3 regions of the Bradyrhizobium sp. Leaf396 genome follow, and region 3 is predicted to be linked to each of the others. Evidence: predicted binding sites of a transcription regulator. Region 3 holds the regulator's gene; each other region holds the start of a gene.
The links. Region 3 encodes PhoB, which activates phosphate uptake and scavenging genes when phosphate is short. Its sites were predicted from a motif close to TGTCATNNANCTGTCAT; they were not measured.
Positions count from the first base shown of each region.

Region 1: phnC (phosphonate ABC transporter ATP-binding protein) is a predicted target of PhoB. The motif match lies at 3,382-3,398, and genes of this name have one in related genera.
Region 2: ugpB (sn-glycerol-3-phosphate ABC transporter substrate-binding protein UgpB) is a predicted target of PhoB. The motif match lies at 3,932-3,948, and genes of this name have one in related genera.

Region 1 is NZ_LMQJ01000006.1:47,863-55,084, forward strand. Features, by position in the region: gene phnE (phosphonate ABC transporter, permease protein PhnE) at 1-516, opposite strand, end outside; gene phnE (phosphonate ABC transporter, permease protein PhnE) at 513-1,397, opposite strand; gene phnD (phosphonate ABC transporter substrate-binding protein) at 1,469-2,398, opposite strand; gene phnC (phosphonate ABC transporter ATP-binding protein) at 2,462-3,271, opposite strand; gene ASG57_RS07990 (transferase hexapeptide repeat family protein) at 3,445-4,113, shown strand; gene ASG57_RS07995 (alpha-D-ribose 1-methylphosphonate 5-triphosphate diphosphatase) at 4,110-5,303, shown strand; gene ASG57_RS08000 (DUF1045 domain-containing protein) at 5,322-6,020, shown strand; gene ASG57_RS08005 (dihydrodipicolinate synthase family protein) at 6,136-7,074, opposite strand; gene ASG57_RS08010 (methyl-accepting chemotaxis protein) at 7,196-7,222, opposite strand, start outside.
Region 2 is NZ_LMQJ01000056.1:329,874-337,095, reverse strand. Features, by position in the region: gene aroA (3-phosphoshikimate 1-carboxyvinyltransferase) at 1-365, opposite strand, end outside; gene ASG57_RS31245 (TIGR02300 family protein) at 523-930, shown strand; tRNA gene ASG57_RS31240 (tRNA-Ala) at 1,026-1,101, shown strand; gene ASG57_RS31235 (MarR family winged helix-turn-helix transcriptional regulator) at 1,201-1,662, opposite strand; gene ASG57_RS31230 (organic hydroperoxide resistance protein) at 1,815-2,240, shown strand; gene ASG57_RS31225 (CaiB/BaiF CoA transferase family protein) at 2,411-3,631, shown strand; gene ugpB (sn-glycerol-3-phosphate ABC transporter substrate-binding protein UgpB) at 4,003-5,319, shown strand; gene ugpA (sn-glycerol-3-phosphate ABC transporter permease UgpA) at 5,369-6,250, shown strand; gene ugpE (sn-glycerol-3-phosphate ABC transporter permease UgpE) at 6,250-7,098, shown strand; gene ASG57_RS31205 (sn-glycerol-3-phosphate import ATP-binding protein UgpC) at 7,220-7,222, shown strand, end outside.
Region 3 is NZ_LMQJ01000034.1:123,748-130,969, forward strand. Features, by position in the region: gene ASG57_RS25315 (aspartate aminotransferase family protein) at 1-656, opposite strand, end outside; gene ASG57_RS25320 (GcrA family cell cycle regulator) at 1,114-1,626, shown strand; gene phoB (phosphate regulon transcriptional regulator PhoB) at 1,887-2,594, opposite strand; gene phoU (phosphate signaling complex protein PhoU) at 2,617-3,333, opposite strand; gene pstB (phosphate ABC transporter ATP-binding protein PstB) at 3,345-4,166, opposite strand; gene pstA (phosphate ABC transporter permease PstA) at 4,163-5,008, opposite strand; gene pstC (phosphate ABC transporter permease subunit PstC) at 5,013-6,002, opposite strand; gene pstS (phosphate ABC transporter substrate-binding protein PstS) at 6,186-7,199, opposite strand.

The DNA of each region.
Region 1 (7,222 bases), on a different contig from region 3:
TTCCGAGAACAATTTGCCGAACGCGCCGAAATCCGACACCGCGATCGCCAGCACCCCGGCAAACGGCCCGAGACCCACGACATTGATCCAGACTAGCGCCCAGATCAGCGTGTCGACGCCGCGAATCGAATCGAGGAAGCGCCGGACCGGGAAACGGAAGAAGCCCGACGGCACGATGTTGCGCGCGGCAAGCAGGCTCACCGGGAGTGCGAACAGGGCGGCGAGCGTGGTACCGAGCAGCGCGATCGACAGCGTCTCTCCGAGCGCCTTCAGATAGAGCGGCAGCGACGAGCCGGGATCGGGCGGGATCATCATCATCGTGATCCAGCCAAGCTGATTGACGCCGGCAACGAAACGCGACGGCGAAAAGTCGAGGTCGACCAGCCCGAACACCAGGAGCGCGAGCGCGGCGGCAAGCATCGCCGGCGTCGCGAGCCGCGCCGACGCCGGCCGGTTGAAGACATTCGGGTGGCGCGCGCGAAGCTGTACCGTATCGACCTCGGGGTGGCGGCTCATGTCCGCGCCTCGCTGCCGAACAGGCGGCCGCGCAGCCAGCCGGTGCCGATGTCGATAAGGAAGACCGTGACGATGATGGTCAGAAGGATCGCGCTGACGTCCGAATAGTAGAACTTGCGGATCGCAACAATCAGCTCCTGTCCGATGCCGCCGGCCCCGACAAAGCCCATCACCGAGGCTTCTCGTACATTGATCTCGAAGCGCAGCAGCGCGTAGCTGGCATAGCCTGCGATCACCTGCGGCAGCACGGCAAAGCGCATGCAGGACAGCCAGCTTGCCCCGGTCGAGCGCACGCCTTCGACCGGCCTCATGTCCGCATTCTCGACGATCTCGGAGAACAATTTGCCGAGCGCGCCGGTCGAGTGGATGGCGATCGCCAGCACGCCCGCCATCGGTCCGAGGCCGAAGGCAATGACGAAGATCAACGCGAATACGATGCTCGGCACGGTGCGGGCGAATTCAAGCAGGCGACGCACGACGAAGAGCAGCCAGCGCGCCGGCGCGGTGTTCGCGGCCGCAAAGAAGTTCAAGCCGAAGGCGAGGATAGCCCCGATCAACGTACCGACATAGCTCACCAGAAGCGTTTCGGCGAGCAGCTTCAGCCATTTGCGCCAGCCCCAGAACCACTCGCCGAGATCGGTCCAGACGCGCTGGCCAGTGTCGAGCGTGAGAATACGATCGAAGTAGCTGACGAAATTGCCGAAATGGGTGAATAAGGTGCGCAAGTTCACTTCGGCGCCGACCGCAGCGACAAGCAGCGCGGCGATGAACAGCACAGTGCCAAGCAGCAGCCGTAACCGCTTGCGTGCGACCGCCTTGCGATAGACCGCATTCAGCACAGTCAGCTGCTGCTCGGGAAGGATCGAAACCGCAATTGTCATTCGGTGGGAGGCGAGCCGATCATGGAAAGAGCCGGGTCGATTGACCCGGCTTGGGCGATGTGTCCCTACGATCAGGACGCCTTCTTGCGCAGATGGTCGACGAACTTAATCAGCTCGATCGTTTTGTTGTACTCTTCGTTGGTGACCGGATCCCAGGGCTTGTTCTTGCCGTCGGAGAGCTTCTTGAAGGCTTCGGGGTCCTTCTGCGCGGCGTCCAGGAAAGCCTTCTTGATCGCGGTTTTCATGTCGTCCGGAAGGTCGCTGAGATAGGCAACGGGCGAATTGATGATCATGTCCGATTTCACGATGACGCGGAAGTCCTCCTTCTTCATCGGCGCGCCGTCGGCGTTCTTCACCATGCCCTTGTTGAGCATGCGGGTCAGGTTGGAATCATCCTCGGCGTTCCACCAGTTGGCGGCGACGTCCACAGTGCCTTGCGCCAGCGCCAGCACCGCGTTTTCATGGCTCCCGGTGAAGACGACCTTGGAGAAATAGGCCTCGGGATCGACGCCCATCTGGTTCAGCTTGAAGCGGGGCATGTTGTTGCCCGACGTCGAGTTCGGGTCGACCAACCCGAGGTTCTTGCCCTTGAGGTCCTCGATCTTCTGGTAGGGCGATTTCGCGAGCACGTAAAAGACCGAGTAGTAGCCCTTCGAGCCGTCAGCATTGACCTCGATCGCAAACGCATCGGTCTTGACACCGGTCAGCCGGGCGCGGGCAAAGGCTGCAGGGCCGTAATAGCCGATGTGAATGTTTCCGGCGCGCTGGCCTTCGATCACGGCGGCATAGTCGTTGGCGACGCGCAGCGTGACCTTCGTACCGAGCTCCTTCGACAGATAGTTGATGAAGGGCGTAAACCGCTCGGTCACACCGGAGGCATTCTCCGCCGGAACGACGGCCAGAGTGATCTCCGGGTATTTCTTCCGCCAGTCTTCGGCGGAGGCGGAGGTGGTGAAGGCCAGGGCCGCGGCACCGGCAAGAACCAATCGACGAGTAATCATGATACCCCTCTTCTTCAGCTGGAGTTCGTTTAACGCGAGACGTTGAGTGTGCGCTCCCGCCGCTCAGGCGGCGGCAGCGCTGCCGAGCGCCGGAACACCCTCGGGCGCGGCGGCCGGCGCGCCACCCATGACCTCGTTGGCTTCGAGATCGTAGAGCTCGCGCGCGACCTGATCGGTCAGCATCGACGGCGCGCCGTCGAACACCACGCGGCCCGCGGCCATGCCGATCAGGCGGTCGCAGTAGCTGCGGGCGAGATCGAGCGAATGCAGATTGCAGAGCACGGTGATGCCGAAATGCTTGTTGATGCGCAGAAGCGCATCCATCACGACCTTGGTGTTGCGCGGGTCGAGCGAGGCAATCGGCTCGTCGGCCAGAATAATATCGGGCTGTTGCACCAGGGCGCGCGCGATCGCCACGCGCTGCTGCTGACCGCCGGAGAGCTGGTCGGCGCGCTGGGCGGCAAGCGACGCGATATCGAACTGTTCCAGCGCGGACATCGCCAGCGCCTTGTCCTGCTCCGGCCAAATTTGGGACAGTGAGCGCCAGGCCGGCATGGTCGCTAGCCGTCCCATCAGGACGTTCGTGAGGACATCGAGCCGGCCGACCAGATTGAACTGCTGGAAGATCATCGCTGACCGCGCCCGCCATTGGCGCAACTCTTTGCCGCGCAATGCGGTGACGTCGACGCCATCGAACAGGATGCGTCCCTCGGTCGGCGTCACCAGTCGATTGATGCTCCGCAGCAAGGTCGACTTGCCGGCGCCGGATCGCCCGATCACACCGACGAAGCCGCCGGGGGACACTTGAAACGAGGTGTCGTCCACAGCGGCTTTTGTGCCGAAGCGACACGTCAGACCATCCACCACCAGCATGCCAGGCTCCAGATTTGCTGGGCCCAACCGCTAACGTCGGTGCTTAACACTTGTGTGACAGTACCGTTGCGGTGCGGCGATCCTGTGCGGTTCATCCCCCGTCATCTCGACGTCATGACATTGTCATCAAGCCGCTCGAAGAGGAACGCCCGCCTTCGCACCAGGGATACGACATGGCCAAAATTCTCTCGGTTCAGCCGACCATCGACCCTTCGGCCGTGCTGCATGAGACCCGGCTCGGCGCCTATACCGAGGTCGGCGCACGCACCATCCTGCATGAAGTGGCGATGGGCGATTACTCCTATGTCGTGAACGATTCGCAGATCACCTACACCACTGTCGGAAAGTTCTGCTCGATCGCGGCAATGACGCGCATCAATCCGGGCAACCATCCGATGCACCGCGCGACACAGGCGCATTTCACCTACCGCTCCAGCGCCTATTTCGAGGGCGAGAGCGACGATGCCGAATTCTTCGAGTGGCGGCGCCAGCATCACATCCATATCGGCCACGACGTCTGGATCGGCCACGGCGCCGTCGTGCTGCCGGGTCGCAACATCGGCACCGGCGCTGTGATTGCCGCCGGCGCCATCGTCACCAAGGACGTGCCGGCCTACACCATCGTTGCCGGCAATCCGGCCCGGATCGTGCGGCGGCGCTTCTCGGAGGAGATCGCTGGGCGGCTTGCCAGGCTCGCGTGGTGGGACTGGGATCACGACAAGTTGCGCCGGGCGCTGCCGGATTTTCGCAAGCTCGGGATTGAAGATTTTCTTGCGACATACGAAGCACAGGCGAGCCCTCTCACCAATTCTCCCGCCGGCAAACGAAGCGCGATCGCGTGACAGACATAGTCCTCGAAAGCGGCCGGGCCCTGATCGGCACCGAGTTCGTCGAAACCTCACTTCTGGTATCCGGAACGGATATCGCCCAGGTCGATGCTTCTCGAGGCCGTGCGCGGCTGGCGCTAGATGCCCGCGACCTGCTGGTGCTGCCGGGCATCGTCGATTTGCACGGCGATGCCTTCGAGCGGCAGATGATGCCCCGCGCAGGCGTCAATTTCCCAATCGACGTCGCGCTTGCCGACAGCGATCGCCAGGCGATCAGCAACGGCATCACCACGGTGTTTCACGCCACGACCTGTTCCTGGGAGCCGGGCCTGCGCAGCGCCGACAATGCGCGCGGACTGCTGGAAGCCATCGAGCGGCAGCGCCCGCAATTCGCTGCCGATACCCGCTTCCACCTGCGCCACGAAACCTACAATCTCGACGCCGAGGCCGAGATCAGCCAGTGGCTCGCTGACGGCCGCGTCGACCTGTTCGCCTTCAACGACCACATGGACGGGACCGTCGCCGACATGGCCAAGCCCCGCAAGCGCAACCGCATGGTGGAGCGGACCTGCCTTTCGATCGACGAGTTCGATCGGCTGGTCGAGCGCGTGGTTTCGCGCGCCGACGCTGTGCCGGCCTCGGTATCGCGGCTGGCTGCGGTCGCCCGCGCTGCCGGGGTGCGAATGCTTTCGCATGACGATGCGACGCCGGCGATGCGCCGGCATTTTCGCGAACTCGGCGCTCACATCGCGGAGTTTCCGATCAACGAGGAGACGGCGCGCGCTGCTGCGGATGCCGGTGACGCCATCGTCTACGGCGCGCCCAACGTCGTGCGCGGCGGCAGCCACACCGGCTGGACCAGAGCATCGGACATGATCGCCAAGGGCCTCTGCTCGGTGCTGGCGTCGGACTATTATTATCCCGCGCAGCTGCTCGCCGCGTTCCGGCTCGCTGCCGACGGCGTGCTGCCGCTGGCGAAGGCCTGGGACCTGGTCTCCGCCGGCCCCGCGCGCGCGACCGGCCTTGCCGATCGCGGCATGCTCGCGGAAGGATGCCGCGCCGACATTCTCCTCGTCGACGGCAGCATGGCGCTACGCCCGCGGCTGATCGCGGTGATCTCAGGTGGCAAGCTCGTGCATCTCAGCGATGCAACTCGGCTGCTCACCGCGGCAGCGGCGCCGCGCCAGGCTATCGTGGCCGCCTAAATTGGCTATGCTGAGGCGATGACAGGTCTTCCCCGCTACGCGATCTATTTTGCCGCAGGCCGCAACAGCGCCCTCTCCCGCTTCGGCGCGGAGCTGCTCGGCTATGATGCCTGCACCGGCAACGAACTAGCCTTTCCCGCCGACGCTTTGCAGCTCGCTGCGGACTGGAGCGACGTCACCGCCGACCCCCGCAAGTACGGTTTTCACGCGACGCTGAAAGCGCCGATGGTGCTAGCGTCCGGCAAGACCGAGGTGGAGCTGATGGCCGCCTGCGCGGCATTCGCCGGCAGGTCACGACCGCGCCCCGTGATTCGGCCGATTGTGGATTCCATCAGCGGATTCATTGCCGTCATTCCGGCCGAACCGGTCGATGCACTGCAACAGCTCGCCGCCGATTGCGTGCGCGATTTCGATCCGTTTCGCGCCGCGCTGACGGCGGAGGATCGCGCACGTCGACGGCCCGAGAAGCTGAGCCAGCGGCAGCGCGATTATCTCGACCGCTGGGGCTACCCTTACGTGATGGAGGAGTTCCGCTTCCACATGACGCTGACCGGGCGGCTGGATGTCGAGCGGCGCGGGCCGATCCTCGAGATGCTGCGGGGGCGATTTGCAGGGCTGAAGCTCGAGAGCTTGATGATCGACCGTATCGCGCTGTTCAGGCAAGATGATGCCAAGGCGCGCTTCCGCGTCATTGGCGAGTGGCTGCTGGCCGAGTAACCTCCAAACTGGTCATTGCGAGCGCAGCGAAGCAATCCAGATAGTCCAGATTGTCTCCGCAAGGTGCTCTGGATTACTTCCTCGGTTGCGCTCCTCGCAATGACGGCGGAGAGAGCTACTTTCCCCACCGCAGCGCCAGTGCGTCGCGCTCCTTCGCAAGCTCCAGCAGGCCCGCCCGCATTGCCGGATGCAGCGGCTGGAGCGGATGGCGCACCGCATCCGACTTGATGATCCCGCCGGCCTGCATCATCACCTTGCAGGCGATCAGGCCGCATTGGCGGTTCTCGTAGTTGATCAGCGGCAGCCAGCGCTCGTAGGCGGCCTTGGCCTTTTCGCGATCGCCGGCGAAATAGGGGTCCACGATCTGCCGGATGCCGTCGGCATAGCCGCCGCCAGTCATCGCGCCGGTGGCGCCGGCGTCGAGGTCGGCCAGCAGCGTGATTGCCTCCTCGCCGTCCCATGGGCCTTCGATGTCCTTGCCGCCGGCCTCGATCAGGCTGCGGAGCTTTGCGGCCGCGCCGGCCACCTCGATCTTGAAGTAGCGGATGTTGGAGAAGTCGCGCGCCAGTCGCGCGAGCAGCTCGACCGACAGCGGCGTGCCGGCAACGGGTGCGTCCTGAATCATGATGGGAATGTCGATCGCGCCGGAGAGGACCTTAAAGAATTCGATGATGCCTTTCTCGGGGACCCGGAACGTCGCGCCGTGATAGGGCGGCATCACCATCACCATAGCGGCGCCCGCCGCCTCCGCTTGCTTGCTGCGGGCCGCGCAGACGGCCGAGCTGAAATGCGTGGTGGTGACGATCACGGGAACCCGGCCTGCGACATGCTCCAGCACGGCGTGCATCACGGCCTCTCGTTCCGCATCGGTGAGCACGAATTGCTCGGAGAAATTGGCGAGGATGCAGACGCCGTGGGAGCCGGCATCGATCATGAAATCGATGCAGCGGCGCTGGCCTTCGAGGTCGAGTTCACCGCGCTCGTCGAAAATGGTGGGCGCGACGGGGAACACGCCGCGATAGGGACGCGGGGCCTTGTGTGGGGTGACCGGCATCGAACTCTCCATCCCTGACGTGTCTTCTGTCTGGTGCCGCTAGCGAGCTGTGGCGGCACAGATGTACCTGCCGCGCGGACCGGCGGCAATGCCCGCTCGTCACTCGACGGAGAGATCAATCTTATGCGGTCTTCACCGCTCCCAGGAA
Region 2 (7,222 bases), on a different contig from region 3:
CCATCGAAAACCGCCGAAATCGGGCAGCCCGCGACGGCGCCCATGACCAGGCGGCAGCCAGTGCCGGAGTTGCCGAAATCCAGCGCCGCCTTGGGCTGGGCGAAGCCGCCAACGCCCACGCCGTTCACCTTCCAGGCGAAATCGCCGGTTCGCTCGACCCTGGCGCCCAGCGACTGCATGGATTTCGCCGTGTTGAGGACGTCCTCGCCCTCGAGGAGGCCTGAAATCCTGGTCTCGCCGACCGCGAGCGCGCCAAGGATGAGGGCCCGGTGGGAGATCGACTTGTCCCCGGGCACCCGTGCTGTCCCGGTCAAGGGACCGCTGGCGCGAGACTGGAGCGGCCTCGGTTGGTCGGAATGGGTCAAGATTGCGTCCTTGGATAGGCCCGAAGGCTCGGGGGCAGGTACCACATGGTCCCCGCCCCGTCACGGGCATGTCGTTCTCCTGTAATGCGCTATTGACAGCGGGCCGCCAACTAGCCAAGTGAAGCACCGCTTTTCAGACATTCCCAGGATTCCTGCCGTGGCCAAGTCCGAACTCGGAACCAAACGTATTTGCCCGACCACGGGCAAGAAGTTCTATGACCTCAACAAGAATCCGGTGATCTCGCCCTATACCGGCGAGGTGGTGCCGATCGCCCCGATCGCACCCGCACGCTCGTCCCGCGGCGCCGAGGCCCGCAACATGGCCCAGGACACCACGCCCGAGCCGGCCGAGGCCGAAGAGTTGGTGTCGCTCGAGGAAGCCGATGCCGAGGAGAACACGGGCAAGGTCAAGGCCATCGTGCCCGAATCCGAGGACGACATCGAGGTCGACGAGACCCTCGACGACGACGATGACGACGATTCGACCTTCATTGCCGACGAGGAAGAGGGCGATGAGGACGTGACCGACATCATTGGTGATGTCGGAGGTGATGAAGAGACTTGAGATCGATCCTGATCTGTGAAAAAGGGTGCACCGCGCGAGTCGCCTAGGACTCGGCGGTTGGGGTGATCCACCAGATTCACCTCGTCCAGGGTTAAGGGGCCATAGCTCAGCTGGGAGAGCGCTTGCATGGCATGCAAGAGGTCGGCGGTTCGATCCCGCCTGGCTCCACCACGCTTCGTCCTTCGAGCTACGCCTGGCGCAGCCGCGCGGGGAGCATATCGGAAGTCGCACTCGGGGCGAGCCTTCTCGAAGAAGCGGCTCTGCTAACCCCTACTCCTCGATCACCGCATTCAGCCTGTCCCGCAGCGCGACGATCTCGTCCTTCATCGCCACCAGCTCCGACACCGAGCAATTCGACGCCGCCAAAATCGACTGCGGCACGGCCCGCGCCTTTTCCTTCAGCGCCTGGCCCTGCGGGGTCAGGGAGATCAGCACCTGTCGTTCGTCCTCGCGCGAGCGGGTGCGCTTGACGAGATGGGCGGCCTCGAGCCGCTTGAGCAGCGGCGTCAGCGTGCCCGAATCCAGAAACAGCCTTTCGCCGATCTCCTTGACCGGCACGTCGTCGCGTTCCCACAGCACGAGCATGACCAGATATTGCGGATAGGTCAGGCCGAGCCGGTCGAGGAGCGGCTTGTAGACGCGGTTGAAGGCGTGCGCGGCGGAATAAACCGCGAAGCAGATCTGGTTGTCGAGCCGCAGCGGGGCGTCCGCTGCCGAATGCTTCCGGGCCATGGCGAACCTCACGAGGTTTGACGCCATTGTGGTGCCCGGCGACCGCAGATTCAATTGCGAACAATTAAATGTGAGGCATGGGAATTTCAATTGCGCACAATCTAATTGGAAGCAATATAGGTCGCACTCGCTCCAACACCAGGGAGATCAAGATGTCCGTGAACGTCCTCTACAAGACCAGTGCCAAGGCCACCGGCGGCCGCGACGGCCATGCCGCGACCCTCGACGGCGCGCTCGACGTCAAGCTGACGACGCCGAAGGAGCTCGGCGGCGGTGGCGGCGCCGGCAACAATCCCGAGCAGCTTTTCGCGGCGGGCTATGCCGCCTGCTTCATCGGCGCAATGAAGTTCGTGGCTTCGCAGGGCGGCCCCAAGGTTCCGGCCGATGCCTCGGTCACCTCTACGGTCGGCATCGGCCCGCGCTCCGAAGGCGGTTTCGGCCTCGACATCGACCTCGCCGTCTCGCTGCCGGGTCTTGCCCGCGCCGAGGCCGAGGCACTGGTTCAGAAGGCGCACCAGGTGTGCCCTTACTCCAATGCCACGCGCGGCAACGTCGACGTTCGCCTGACGGTCGTCTGATCACGAGCGGATCGGCTGGCCCGGGATCCCCCTCGGGCTGGCCGCTTCCGTGATTTGCCACGTCACGGGATGACGCGGCGGCGCATACGGCCCCACGCGCGGCGCCATTGCTGGCGCAAAAAAACCTCGCTAGGCCTGTGATCGAACGCCGACACAGGAGAAGCGAAGGCATGAGTTCTGAAGCCGCGGGTTCTGAAGCCGCCCCAGGTGCCATGAGCGGACTGCGCGTCATCGATCTCACGCGCGTGCTCGGCGGACCGTACTGTACCCAGATCCTCGCTGACCACGGCGCCGACGTGATCAAGGTCGAGCCGCCCGCAGGCGACGAGGTGCGCGACTGGGGCCCTCCCTTCCACGAGGAGGACGCGGCCTATTTCATCGGCATCAACCGCAACAAGCGCTCGATCGGCCTCGACCTCGCCTCCGAGGGCGGCCGTGCCGTGCTGCTGAAGATGCTGGAGACCGCCGACGTCCTGATCGAGAATTTCAAGCCGGGCACGCTGGAGAAGTGGGGCATCGGCAACGAGACCTTGCGCGACAAATTCCCGCGCCTCGTGCATTGCCGGATCTGCGGCTTCGGCGCCGACGGCCCGCGCGGCGGCAATCCGGGCTATGACGCCATCATCCAGGCCATGACCGGCATGATCGCCGCGACCGGCTCGCCCGAGAGCGGTCCGATGCGGATTGGCGTGCCCTTGGTCGACATCGGCACCGGGCTCTATGCGGCGATCGGCATCCTGATGGCGCTGTCGGAACGTCAGCGCTCGGGCAAGGGCCAGTTCCTGGAGACGACGCTGTACGAGACCGGCCTTGCCATCATGCATCCGCACACCGCGAACTATTTCATGCATGGGAAGCCGCCGAGCCTCACCGGCAACGAGCACCCGAACCTTGTGCCTTACGCGATCTTCCCGACCAAGACCGACAACATCTTCATCGGCGTCGGAAATGATGGCACCTTCCGCAAGCTCTGCAAGGAGATCGGCAAGCCGGAGCTGGGCACCGATCCGCGCTTTGCGCGCAACAAGGACCGCATCGCCAACCGGGAGGCGCTGCGTGCCGAGCTTGCCGCGGTGTTCAGCCAGCACGAGGCCGAGCCGCTGTGCGATCGCCTGCTCGCTGCGGGCCTGCCCGCAGGTCCCGTCCAGAAGATCGACCAGGCGTTGACCAATCCGCACACGATCTACCGCGGCGATATTATCGAGAAGGACTGGTACAAGGGCGTTGCCTCGCCGATCCGGCTCGACCGCTCAAAGCCGAGCCTGCGCCGCCTGCCGCCCAAGTTCAGCCAGCACTCCCGGGAGGTGCTGGGCGAGTTCGGCTACTCCAAGGCCGAGATCGACGCGATGGTGGCCAAGGGCACGGTCTGCGGCCCCGAGCGCAAGCGTTGAGATAAGACGAGCTTCAATTGCAATGCACGCCCTCTTCCGCTTGCGGGGGAGGGGTTGGGAGAGGTGTCTCCGCAACGGGATAATCTCCCAGAGGACAGAGCCCTCACCCGCGCCTTCGGCGCGACCGCTCCCGCAAGCGGGAGAGGCTTTCGGGCCCGCGGCCTGTTCTTTCGGCGCTCATGATCTGATGCCGCGCTGCGGCGCGGGCACGATAGTGCAGCGCGAACGGGAAAGGCTGCCCGATCCGTCTTCGCCTATTTGACGAGCAGCGCTTGCCGCTTTCGTTTCGGCCGCTTACACAGTCATGTGAACGTCATATGGCGCTGCTAGCGCAAGCGCTTCTTCATTGACGGGCAAGGGAGGTTTTCTTGATGGCTCTTCGACATTTTGGTGCGGCTGCTGCTGTTGCACTCACGGTTGGTTTCGGCGCCTCGCCGGCACTCGCCGTGACCGAAATCCAGTGGTGGCACGCGATGACCGGCGCCAACAACGACGTCATCGTCAAGCTCGCCAACGACTTCAACGCCTCGCAGGGCGATTTCAAGGTGATCCCGACCTACAAGGGCAACTACGCCGACACGATGAACGCCGGCATCGCCGCGTTCCGTGCCGGCAATGCGCCGCACATCATGCAGGTGTTCGAGGTCGGCACCGCCACCATGATGGCCGCGACCGGCGCCGTGAAGCCGGTCTACAAGCTGATGGCCGAGACCGGCGAGAAGTTCGATCCCAAGGCCTATCTGCCCGCGATCACCGGCTATTATTCGACCTCGAAGGGCGAGATGCTGTCCTTCCCCTTCAACTCGTCGTCGACGGTGATGTGGGTCAATCTCGACGCGCTGAAGAAGGCCAATGTCGAGATCCCGAAGACCTGGCCCGAAGTGTTCGACGCGGCCAAGAAGCTGAAGGCGGCCGGCCACGCGACGTGCGGCTTCTCCAACTCCTGGGTCACCTGGGTCAATCTCGAGCAGCTCTCCGCCTGGCACAACGTGCCGCTGTCGACCAAAGCCAACGGCCTCGACGGCTTCGATACCGTGCTCTCGTTCAACGGACCGCTCCAGGTCAAGCATCTGGAGAACCTCGTCGAGCTCCAGAAGGACAAGACCTACGACTATGCCGGCCGGACCAACACCGGCGAAGGCCGCTTCACGTCGGGCGAATGCCCCCTCTACCTGACCTCGTCGGCGTTCTTCGGCAACGTCAAGGCGCAGGCCAAGTTCGCCTTCACCGCGGTGCCGATGCCCTACTATCCCGACGTGAAGGGCGCACCGCAGAATTCGATCATCGGCGGCGCCTCGCTCTGGATCATGGGTGGCAAGTCGGCCGAGGAGTACAAGGGTGTAGCGAAGTTCCTGACCTTCCTGTCCGATACGGATCGCCAGGTCTATATCCACAAATCGTCGGGCTATCTGCCGATCACCAAGGCGGCCTATGAGAAGGCCAAGGCGGAAGGCTTCTACAAGGATCAGCCTTATCTCGAGACCCCGCTGCTCGAGCTGACCAACAAGGAGCCGACCGAGAACTCGCGCGGCCTGCGCCTCGGCAACATGGTGCAGCTCCGCGACGTCTGGTCGGAAGAGATCGAGCAGGCCCTGGCCGGCAAGAAGACCGCCAAGCAGGCGCTGGATTCGGCCGTGGAGCGCGGCAACACCATGCTGCGCCAGTTCGAAAAGACCGCCGTCAAGTAAGGCGACAAGCGGCAGGCCGGTCAGCCGGCCTGCCGCTCCCGCGGGCATCATGCAAAAGCAAGCCATTTTCCAGTCGAAGCTATTGCCCTACGCGCTGGTTGCACCGCAGCTCGCGATCGTCCTGGTTTTCTTCTACTGGCCGGCCTTGCAGGCGATGATCCAGTCGTTCCTGCTCCAGGATGCCTTCGGCCTTTCGACCAGCTTCGTCTGGTTCGAAAATTACATCGATCTGTTCAAGGAGCCCGCCTATTTCGAGGCGATCCTGCGCACCTTCTTCTTCTCGTTTGCGATCGCGGTGTCGTCGCTGTCTTTTGCGCTGCTGCTCGCGGTGATGGCGGACAAGCCGCTGCGCGGCTCGATGCTCTACCGCACACTCCTGATCTGGCCCTATGCGGTGGCTCCGCCGGTCGTCGGCGTGCTCTGGATCTTCATGCTGCATCCCTCGCTCGGCGTGCTCTCGCGCTATCTGCGCGCGCTCGGCGTCGACTGGAATCCGCTGCTCGACGGCGACCAGGCCGCAGCGCTGATCATCCTCGCCGCCGCCTGGAAGCAGATCTCCTACAATTTCCTGTTCTTCCTCGCCGGCCTGCAGAGCATCCCCAAAAGCGTGCTCGAAGCCGCCGCGATCGACGGCGCCCGGCCGATGCGGCGGTTCTGGACCGTGACGTTCCCGCTGCTGTCGCCGACCATCTTCTTCCTCCTGGTCGTCAACATCGTCTACGCCTTCTTCGACACGTTCGGCATCATCGACACCATGACCCGCGGCGGTCCCGGCAAGTCGACGGAGACGCTGGTCTACAAGGTCTATACCGACGGCCTGCTCGGCGGAAACCTCGGCAGCTCGGCTGCGCAATCGGTGATCCTGATGATCATGGTCATCGTGCTGACCGGAATCCAGTTCCGCTTCGTCGAACGCAAGGTGACCTACTGATGGTCGAGGAAGAAGGCTTCCGGCGCTACATCGCCCACATCATCCTCTGGATCGGGATCGCGATCGTCGCCTTCCCGGTCTATCTCGCAATCATCGCGTCGTCCCAGGACAACGCGGTGATCGCGAACGGCCAGATGTCGCTGCTGCCCGGCGGTCATTTCTTCGAGACCTACTACCAGACGATCTTCGTCGGCACGAGCGGCTCGACCCGCGAGCCGGTCGGCAACATGATGCTGAACTCGCTGGTGATGGCGCTCCTGATCGCGATCGGCAAGATCGCGATCTCGATCATCTCGGCCTATGCGATCGTGTATTTCCGCTTTCCGTTCCGGATGGCGATCTTCTGGCTGATCTTCATCACGCTGATGCTGCCGGTCGAGGTGCGCATCTATCCGACCTACAAGATCGTCGCCGATCTGCACATGCTCGACAGCTATGCCGGCCTGTCGCTCCCGCTGATCGCATCCGCCACCGCGACGCTGCTGTTCCGCCAGTTCTTCATGACCGTGCCGGACGAATTGCTGGAGGCCTCGCGCATCGACGGCGCAGGCCCCTTCCGCTTCTTCTGGGATACGCTGCTGCCGCTGTCGCGCACCAACATGGCGGCGCTGTTCGTGATCCTGTTCATCCTCGGCTGGAATCAATATCTCTGGCCGCTGCTGATCACGACGCGCGACGACATGCAGACGATCCAGATCGGCATCCGCAAGATGATCACCACCACCGACGCGCTGACCGAATGGCCGATCGTGATGGCAACCGCCGTGCTGGCCATGCTGCCGCCGGTGTTCGTCGTCGTCGTCATGCAGAAGCTGTTCGTGCGCGGCCTGGTCGAGACTGAAAAGTGAGAGGGGCGAATAGTGAGTAGCGAATGGCGAATCGTACGCCGACGATCGAACGGGCGTTGCATTCCAAGCAGATCAACTACTCGCCACTCACGATCCGCCACTCGCCCGAGCGGAGCTCGCAATG
Region 3 (7,222 bases):
TCGTCGAAGGCGAGCAGCAGGCCGTGCTCGTTGCAGAGCTCGCGCAGCGCCTTGAGGAAGGCGGGAGACGACGAACGAACGCCACCCTCGCCCTGGATCGGCTCGATCAGGATGCCCGCGGTGTGTGGGCCGATCGCCTTCTTCACGGCTTCCAGGTCGCCATGCGGCACCTGGTCGAAGCCTTCCATCGGCGGACCGAAGCCCTCCAGATATTTTGCAGATCCGGTGGCGGCGAGCGTCGCCAGCGTGCGGCCATGGAAGGCGCCCTCGAAGGTGATCATGCGATAACGATCAGGATGCCCCTTGGAGAAGTGATGGTGGCGCACCAGCTTGATCACGCCTTCCAGCGCCTCGGCGCCGGAATTGCAGAAGAACACGAAGTCCGCAAAGCTCTCGTTGCAGAGCCGGCTTGCGAGCTTCTCGCCGTCCGGGCTCTGGAACAGGTTCGACATGTGCCAGAGCTTCGTCGCCTGCTCCTGCAACGCCTTGACCAGCGCCGGATGAACATGGCCGAGCGCATTCACCGCCACGCCCGAGGTGAAATCGAGATAGCGATCTCCGTTGGTCGCGATCAGCCAGCAGCCTTCACCGCGCTCGAAACCGAGGTCGGCCCTGGCGAAAACGGGGAGCAAATGCGGCGCGGCGCTGTTAGTCATGACGTCACTTGAATGTTGCGGACGGTGTGACGCATGCATTGCGCAACGCACCATTGACCGGCCCGGAAAACGAAACGTGCCGCCTTTTAAGGGCGGCACGTGGGACTATCTTATGCTTGGCAAGACGTGTGTCAATGCCGCCCGAAAGCCCCGCGAAACGCTGAATCCGTAGTCTTGCGGTGCCGATTTTGCGGGATTTTCACCACGGAACATGTGGACGCGAGTCGGCGGACTCTTGCGCGGGAGTCACGCCATATTGTAGCGTTTGGACTGTCAGATACGACATCTCGTGCAACAGTTCTGATCCCAAGAGTCCTCATGTACCGGCGTAAACGTTCGGGCGTCTTGAGCGCGCCCGGCGAGCCTTAAGGGATTCTGGCGGCACGGGTTTTTCAAGGCTTAAGCATTCGCTGTGAAGGCCCCAGGACGGCAGGCGCGCAGCGAGGGAAAGGGTGCAATGACGGTTTTGACCTGGTCCGATGATCGCGTCGAGCAGCTGAAGAAGCTCTGGGAGGCCGGACTTTCGGCCAGCCAGATCGCGGCGGAGCTCGGCAATGTGACCCGCAATGCCGTGATCGGCAAAGTGCACCGGCTCGGCCTGTCCGGCCGCGCCAAGAGCCCTTCATCGGCAGCGCCCCGGCCGCGCAAGGCACGGCCCGCGCAGCACATGATGCGAGTCACTCGCCCCGTCGCGCGCGGCAACACCGCGCTGGCGCAGGCCTTCGAGGTCGAGGTTGAGGCTGAACCTGTTACCTACGACAACGTGGTGCCGATGAGCCAACGGCTGTCGCTACTGGAATTGAACGAGGCGACCTGTCACTGGCCGGTCGGCGATCCCTCGAGCCCGGATTTCTTCTTCTGCGGCGGCAAGGCGCTTTCCGGCCTGCCCTACTGCGCCCAGCATTCGCGCGTGGCGTATCAGCCCGCAGCAGACCGCCGGCGCGCGCCGGCGAAGCCGGGCACGCGCTGAGTTTGTCGATCTACCTGATGGCAGCCGCGACGCGATCACGGCTCCAGTAACTCGGTGTCATCCCCGCCTGGTGCGCGATTGCGCGCGAGGGGCGGGGATCCGTAGCCACAGCGCGCAATTGTCGCGCGAGATGGTCACTCCGAGTCTTCGTCAAAGCACGTTCTGTGGTTATGGACCCGGGCTCGCGCTGCGCGCGTCCCGGGATGGCGGCCAAGATCATTGCCGCATCTCGCGAAACCAACACTCGCCAGTTTAGAGCTTTACGTCTGCTCCGCCTTGGCGAACCGATCATCCAGCGCGTAGCCGGCGCCGCGGACCGTGCGGATCGGGTCCTGCTCGCGACCCAGATTGAGCAGCTTGCGCAGGCGCCCGATATGGACGTCGACGGTGCGCTCGTCGATGTAGATGTCGCGGCCCCAGACGCTGTCGAGCAGCTGTTCGCGCGAGAACACGCGGCCGGGATGCTCCAGGAAGAACTCAAGCAGGCGATATTCTGTCGGGCCGAGATCGATCGGCCGGCCCGAGCGCGCCACGCGGCGCTTGTCGCGGTCGAGCTCGATGTCGCCATAGGCGAGCACCGTCGCGAGCCGCTCGGGGCTCGCGCGCCGCAGAAGCCCCTTCACGCGCGCGAGCAGCTCCGGCACCGAGAACGGCTTGACGATGTAGTCGTCGGCGCCGGTCGCAAGCCCCCGCACCCGCTCGCTCTCCTCGCCGCGCGCGGTGAGCATGATGATCGGGAGCTGCTTGGTCTCGGGCCGCGTGCGCAGCCGCCGGCACAGCTCGATGCCCGATAGCCCAGGCAGCATCCAGTCGAGCACGATCAGATCGGGAATGTGCTCCTTGAGGCGGGTATCGGCATCGTCGCCGCGCATCACCGTCTCGACGTCATAGCCGTCGCCTTCGAGGTTGTAGCGGAGAAGCTCGGTGAGAGCTTCCTCGTCCTCAACCACCATAATGCGTGCGCCCATGGTGTCGTCGCTCCTTACGTCTTCAGGTATTCGGTATCGTGGTGGCGAAATTGGTCATGTCGCCCTTCGGCCGCTTGTCGGTGATCGCCTGCCCCTCGATCATGTAGAACACGGTCTCGGCGATGTTGGTGGCGTGGTCGCCGATCCGCTCGATGTTCTTGGCGCAGAACATCAGATGGATGCAGAACGAGATGTTGCGCGGATCCTCCATCATATAGGTGAGGAGCTCGCGGAACAGCGAGGTGCAGATCGCGTCGACCTCCTCGTCGCCCTTCCACACCGCCATTGCCGCCGGCAGATCGTGCGCGGCGTAGGCGTCCAGCACCGACTTGACCTGCTGCTGCACCAGGTCGGTCATGTGTTCCAGGCCGCGGAACAGCTTCAGCGGATGGAAATCCGTCTCCAGCGCCGCGACGCGCTTGCCCATGTTCTTGGCGAGATCGCCGATGCGCTCGAGATCGGTCGCGACGCGCATGGCGCCGACGATCTCGCGCAGGTCAACCGCCATCGGCTGGCGGCGCGCGATGGTGAGCACCGCGCGCTCCTCGATGCGCTTCTGCAGCGCATCGAGCTCGGTGTCGGTGGCGACGACGCGCTGGCCGAGCGCGACGTCGCGGCGGATCAGCGCGTCGACGGAATCGACGATCATGCGCTCGGCGATGCCGCCCATTTCGGCAACCAGGCGCGTGAGCTCCTGGAGGTCGCTGTCGAAGGCCTTTGCGGTATGTTCAGAACCCATGTTCCGTCTCCTCAGCCGAACCGGCCGGTGATGTAATCCTGCGTGCGCCGGTCGCTCGGCGACGTGAAGATCTTGCTGGTATCGTCGAACTCGATCAGCTCGCCGAGATACATGAACGCGGTCTTGTCCGAGACGCGCGCCGCTTGCTGCATGTTGTGGGTGACGATCGCGATCGTGTAGTTCTCGGACAATTCCTGGATCAGTTCCTCAACCTTCGCCGTCGAGATCGGATCGAGCGCCGAGCAGGGCTCGTCGAACAGGATCACCTCGGGCCGGACCGCGACGGTGCGAGCGATGCAGAGGCGCTGCTGCTGGCCGCCGGAAAGCGACAGGCCGGAAGCATTGAGCTTGTCCTTGACCTCGTTCCACAGCGCGCCGCCACGCAACGCCTTCTCGACGCGGTCGTCCATCTCGGACTTCGAGATCTTCTCGTACAGACGAATGCCGAACGCGATGTTCTCGTAGATCGTCATCGGGAACGGGGTCGGCTTCTGGAACACCATGCCGACCCGGGCGCGCAGCAGATTGAGATCAAGCTTGGGGTCGAGAATGTTGGTGTGGTCGAGCAGCAGCTGACCGGTGGCGCGCTGGCCCGGATAGAGATCGTACATCCGGTTGAAGATGCGCAGCAGGGTCGACTTGCCGCAGCCGGACGGGCCGATGAAGGCCGTGACGCGGTTGGTGCCGAGCGCCAGATTGATGTTCTTCAATGCATGGTGCTCACCGTAGTAGAAGTTGAGGTTGCGCGCCGTAACCTTGGCGGGCGCCTCGGGCAGGGGCTGCGAGCCGGGATGGACGGTCGGCGCGCTGACGGAAACAGACATTTCACTCATTTTGCAGTCCTCTCGGCGCCGATGATGCGCGCGCCAATGTTCAGGGCAAGCACGGTCAGGGTGATCAGCAGCGCGCCGCTCCAGGCGAGCTGCTTCCAGTAGGCGTAGGGGCTCTGCACGAAATTGTTGATGGTCACCGGCAGGTTGGCCATGGTCTTGTCCAGGCCCAGGCTGAAGAACTGGTTCGAGAGCGCGGTGAACAGCAGCGGCGCCGTCTCGCCGGCAACGCGGGCGGTGGCGAGCAGCACGCCGGTGATGAGGCCGGAACGCGCGGCGCGATAGGCGATCCGCTTGATCACCAGCGAGCGCGGCAGGCCCAGTGCGCTGGCGGCCTCACGCAGCGGGTTGGGAACCAGCAGCAGCATGTCTTCCGTGGTGCGCACCACGACCGGGATCACGATGACGGCGAGCGCCAGCGCGCCCGCGATCGCCGAGAAGCCTCGCATCGGCACCACCACCGCGCCGTAGATGAACAGACCAATGATGATCGAGGGCGCCGACAACAAAATGTCGTTGATGAAGCGGATCACCGAGGTCAGCTTGTCGTTGCGGCCGTACTCGGCGAGATAGGTGCCGGCGAATAGGCCGAGCGGCGCGCCGATGCCGACGCCGATCGCGGTCATGATCAGCGAGCCGACGATAGCGTTGCGCAGGCCGCCCTCGGTCGATCCGGGCGGCGGGGTGTCAGCGGTGAAGACCTGGAAGTTGAGCCCGGCCAGGCCGTTGTAGAACAGCGTGATCAGGATCAGCGCGAGCCAGGTGACGCCAAACGCGGCAGCAGCGATGCAGAGCCCGCGGATGACGATGTCCCAGCGGCGGCGACGTGCATAGATCGGGTTCATGGCTTTACTTCCCGGCCTTGGTTTCCAGGCGCATCAGCATCAGCCGCGCGGCTGCGAGCACGAAGAACGTCAACACGAACAGGAGCAGACCGAGAAGGATCAGGCCGGACTGGTGCAGGCCGTCGCTCTCGGCGAACTCCGACGCGATCGCCGCCGAGATCGTGGTGCCCGGGGCGAAGATCGACGATGAGATGCGGAACGAATTGCCTATGATGAAGGTCACCGCCATGGTTTCGCCGAGCGCGCGGCCCAGCGCCAGCATGACGCCGCCAATGATGCCGACGCGGGTGTAGGGGATCACCACGCTGCGGACGACTTCCCAGGTGGTGCAGCCGACGCCATAGGCGGCTTCCTTCAAGACCGGCGGCACCGTCTTGAACACGTCGACCGAGATCGAGGTGATGAAGGGCAGCACCATGATCGCGAGGATCAGCGCGGCGTTGAACAGGCTGAGATAGGAGGGGGGCCCGGCAAAGATCGCGCCCAGCACAGGGACGCCGTCGAAGACCTTGATCATGAAGGGCTGGAAGGTGTTGGCCAGGAACGGCCCGAGCACGAAGAAGCCCCACATGCCGTAGATGATCGAGGGAATGCCGGCGAGCAGCTCGACCGCCATGCCGATCGGGCGGCGCAGCCATTGCGGACAGAGCTCGGTGAGGAAGATCGCAATGCCGAGGCCGACCGGAATGGCGATCAGCATGGCGATGAAGGAGGTGATGAGCGTTCCGTAGATCGGCCCGAGCGCGCCCAGCACCGGAGGATCGGCGGACGGTGCCCAGCGCTGCGTCCACAGGAAGGAGAGGCCGTACTCCTTCATCGCGGGAAAGGCGCCGACGACCAGCGAAAGGATGATGCCGCCGAGGATCAGCAGCACCGAGATCGCGGAAAGCCGCGTGATCCAATAGAAAGTGACGTCGCCGAGCTTGAACGCGCCCAAGGCCTTGGCGCGATCATACGGTCCGGCATCGTCGATTACATCGCTCTGAACGGCCATCTCTGCCACGCCGATCCCCTGTTTTGCTCACGCCAGCTGCATGCCGCCAAAGGCGGTCGTTTTCGACAGCTTGCCCGCGTCGTTCCGGGATTGTCTTGAAGGGGACCCGGAATCCTGAAGATTCCGGGCCGCTCGTCCACTCGCGCCCGCCGCGAGGCGGAGCGCGAGTTCAGTACGCTGCAATCAGCTCTTGATCTCGGCAGCCCACGTCTTCTCGATCTGCTTCACGACAGTGTCGGGCATCGGGATGTAGTCGAGCTCCTCGGCCATCTTGTCGCCCTTCTCGAACGCCCACTTGAAGAACTTGAGGGCTTCCTGGGAGGCCGCCTTGTCGGTCGCATCCTTGTGCATCAGGATGAAGGTCGCGCCGGTAATCGGCCAAGACGCTTCACCCGGCTGGTCGGTCAGGATCACATAGTAGTTCTTGGAGCCGGCCCAGTCGGCGTTGGCGGCTGCAGCCTGGAAGGCCGCAACGGTCGGCTGCACGGTCTTTCCGGACTTGTTGATCAGGGCACCGTAGGTCAGCTTGTTTTGCTTGGCATAGGCATACTCGACATAGCCGATCGAGTTCTTGGTCTGGCTGACATTGCCCGCGACGCCTTCATTGCCTTTGGCGCCAACGCCCGTCGGCCATTCGACCGCGGTACCGGCACCGACCTTCGTCTTCCACTCGGCATTGGTCTTGGAAAGGAAATCGGTCCAGATGAACGTGGTGCCGGAACCGTCCGACCGACGCACGACGGTGATGGCGTCCGAGGGGAGCTTCACCTTGGGATTAAGCTTGGCGATCGCCGGGTCATTCCAAGTCTTGACCTTGCCCAGATAGATGTCGCCCAGCAGCTCGCCGGAAAACACCAGCTCGCCCGACTTGATCCCTTCGAGATTGACGACCGGCACCAGGGCACCCATCGCCTGCGGCCATTGGATCATTCCGTCCTTTTCAAGCTGCTCGGGCTTGAGAGGCATATCGCTCGCGCCGAAGGTCACGGTCTTGGCCTGGATCTGCTTGATGCCGCCGCCCGAACCGATCGACTGGTAGTTCAGACCGTTGCCGGTCTCCTTTTTGTAGGCGTCAGCCCACTTGGAATAGAGCGGGAACGGGAACGTCGCGCCGGCGCCGGTGATGTCGGCCGCGAAGGCGGCCGTCGTCGATGCGGCTACCAAGCCAGCAGCGACCATAGTTTTGAGGAAATTCATGCTGGTCTCCATACAGGGGAGCG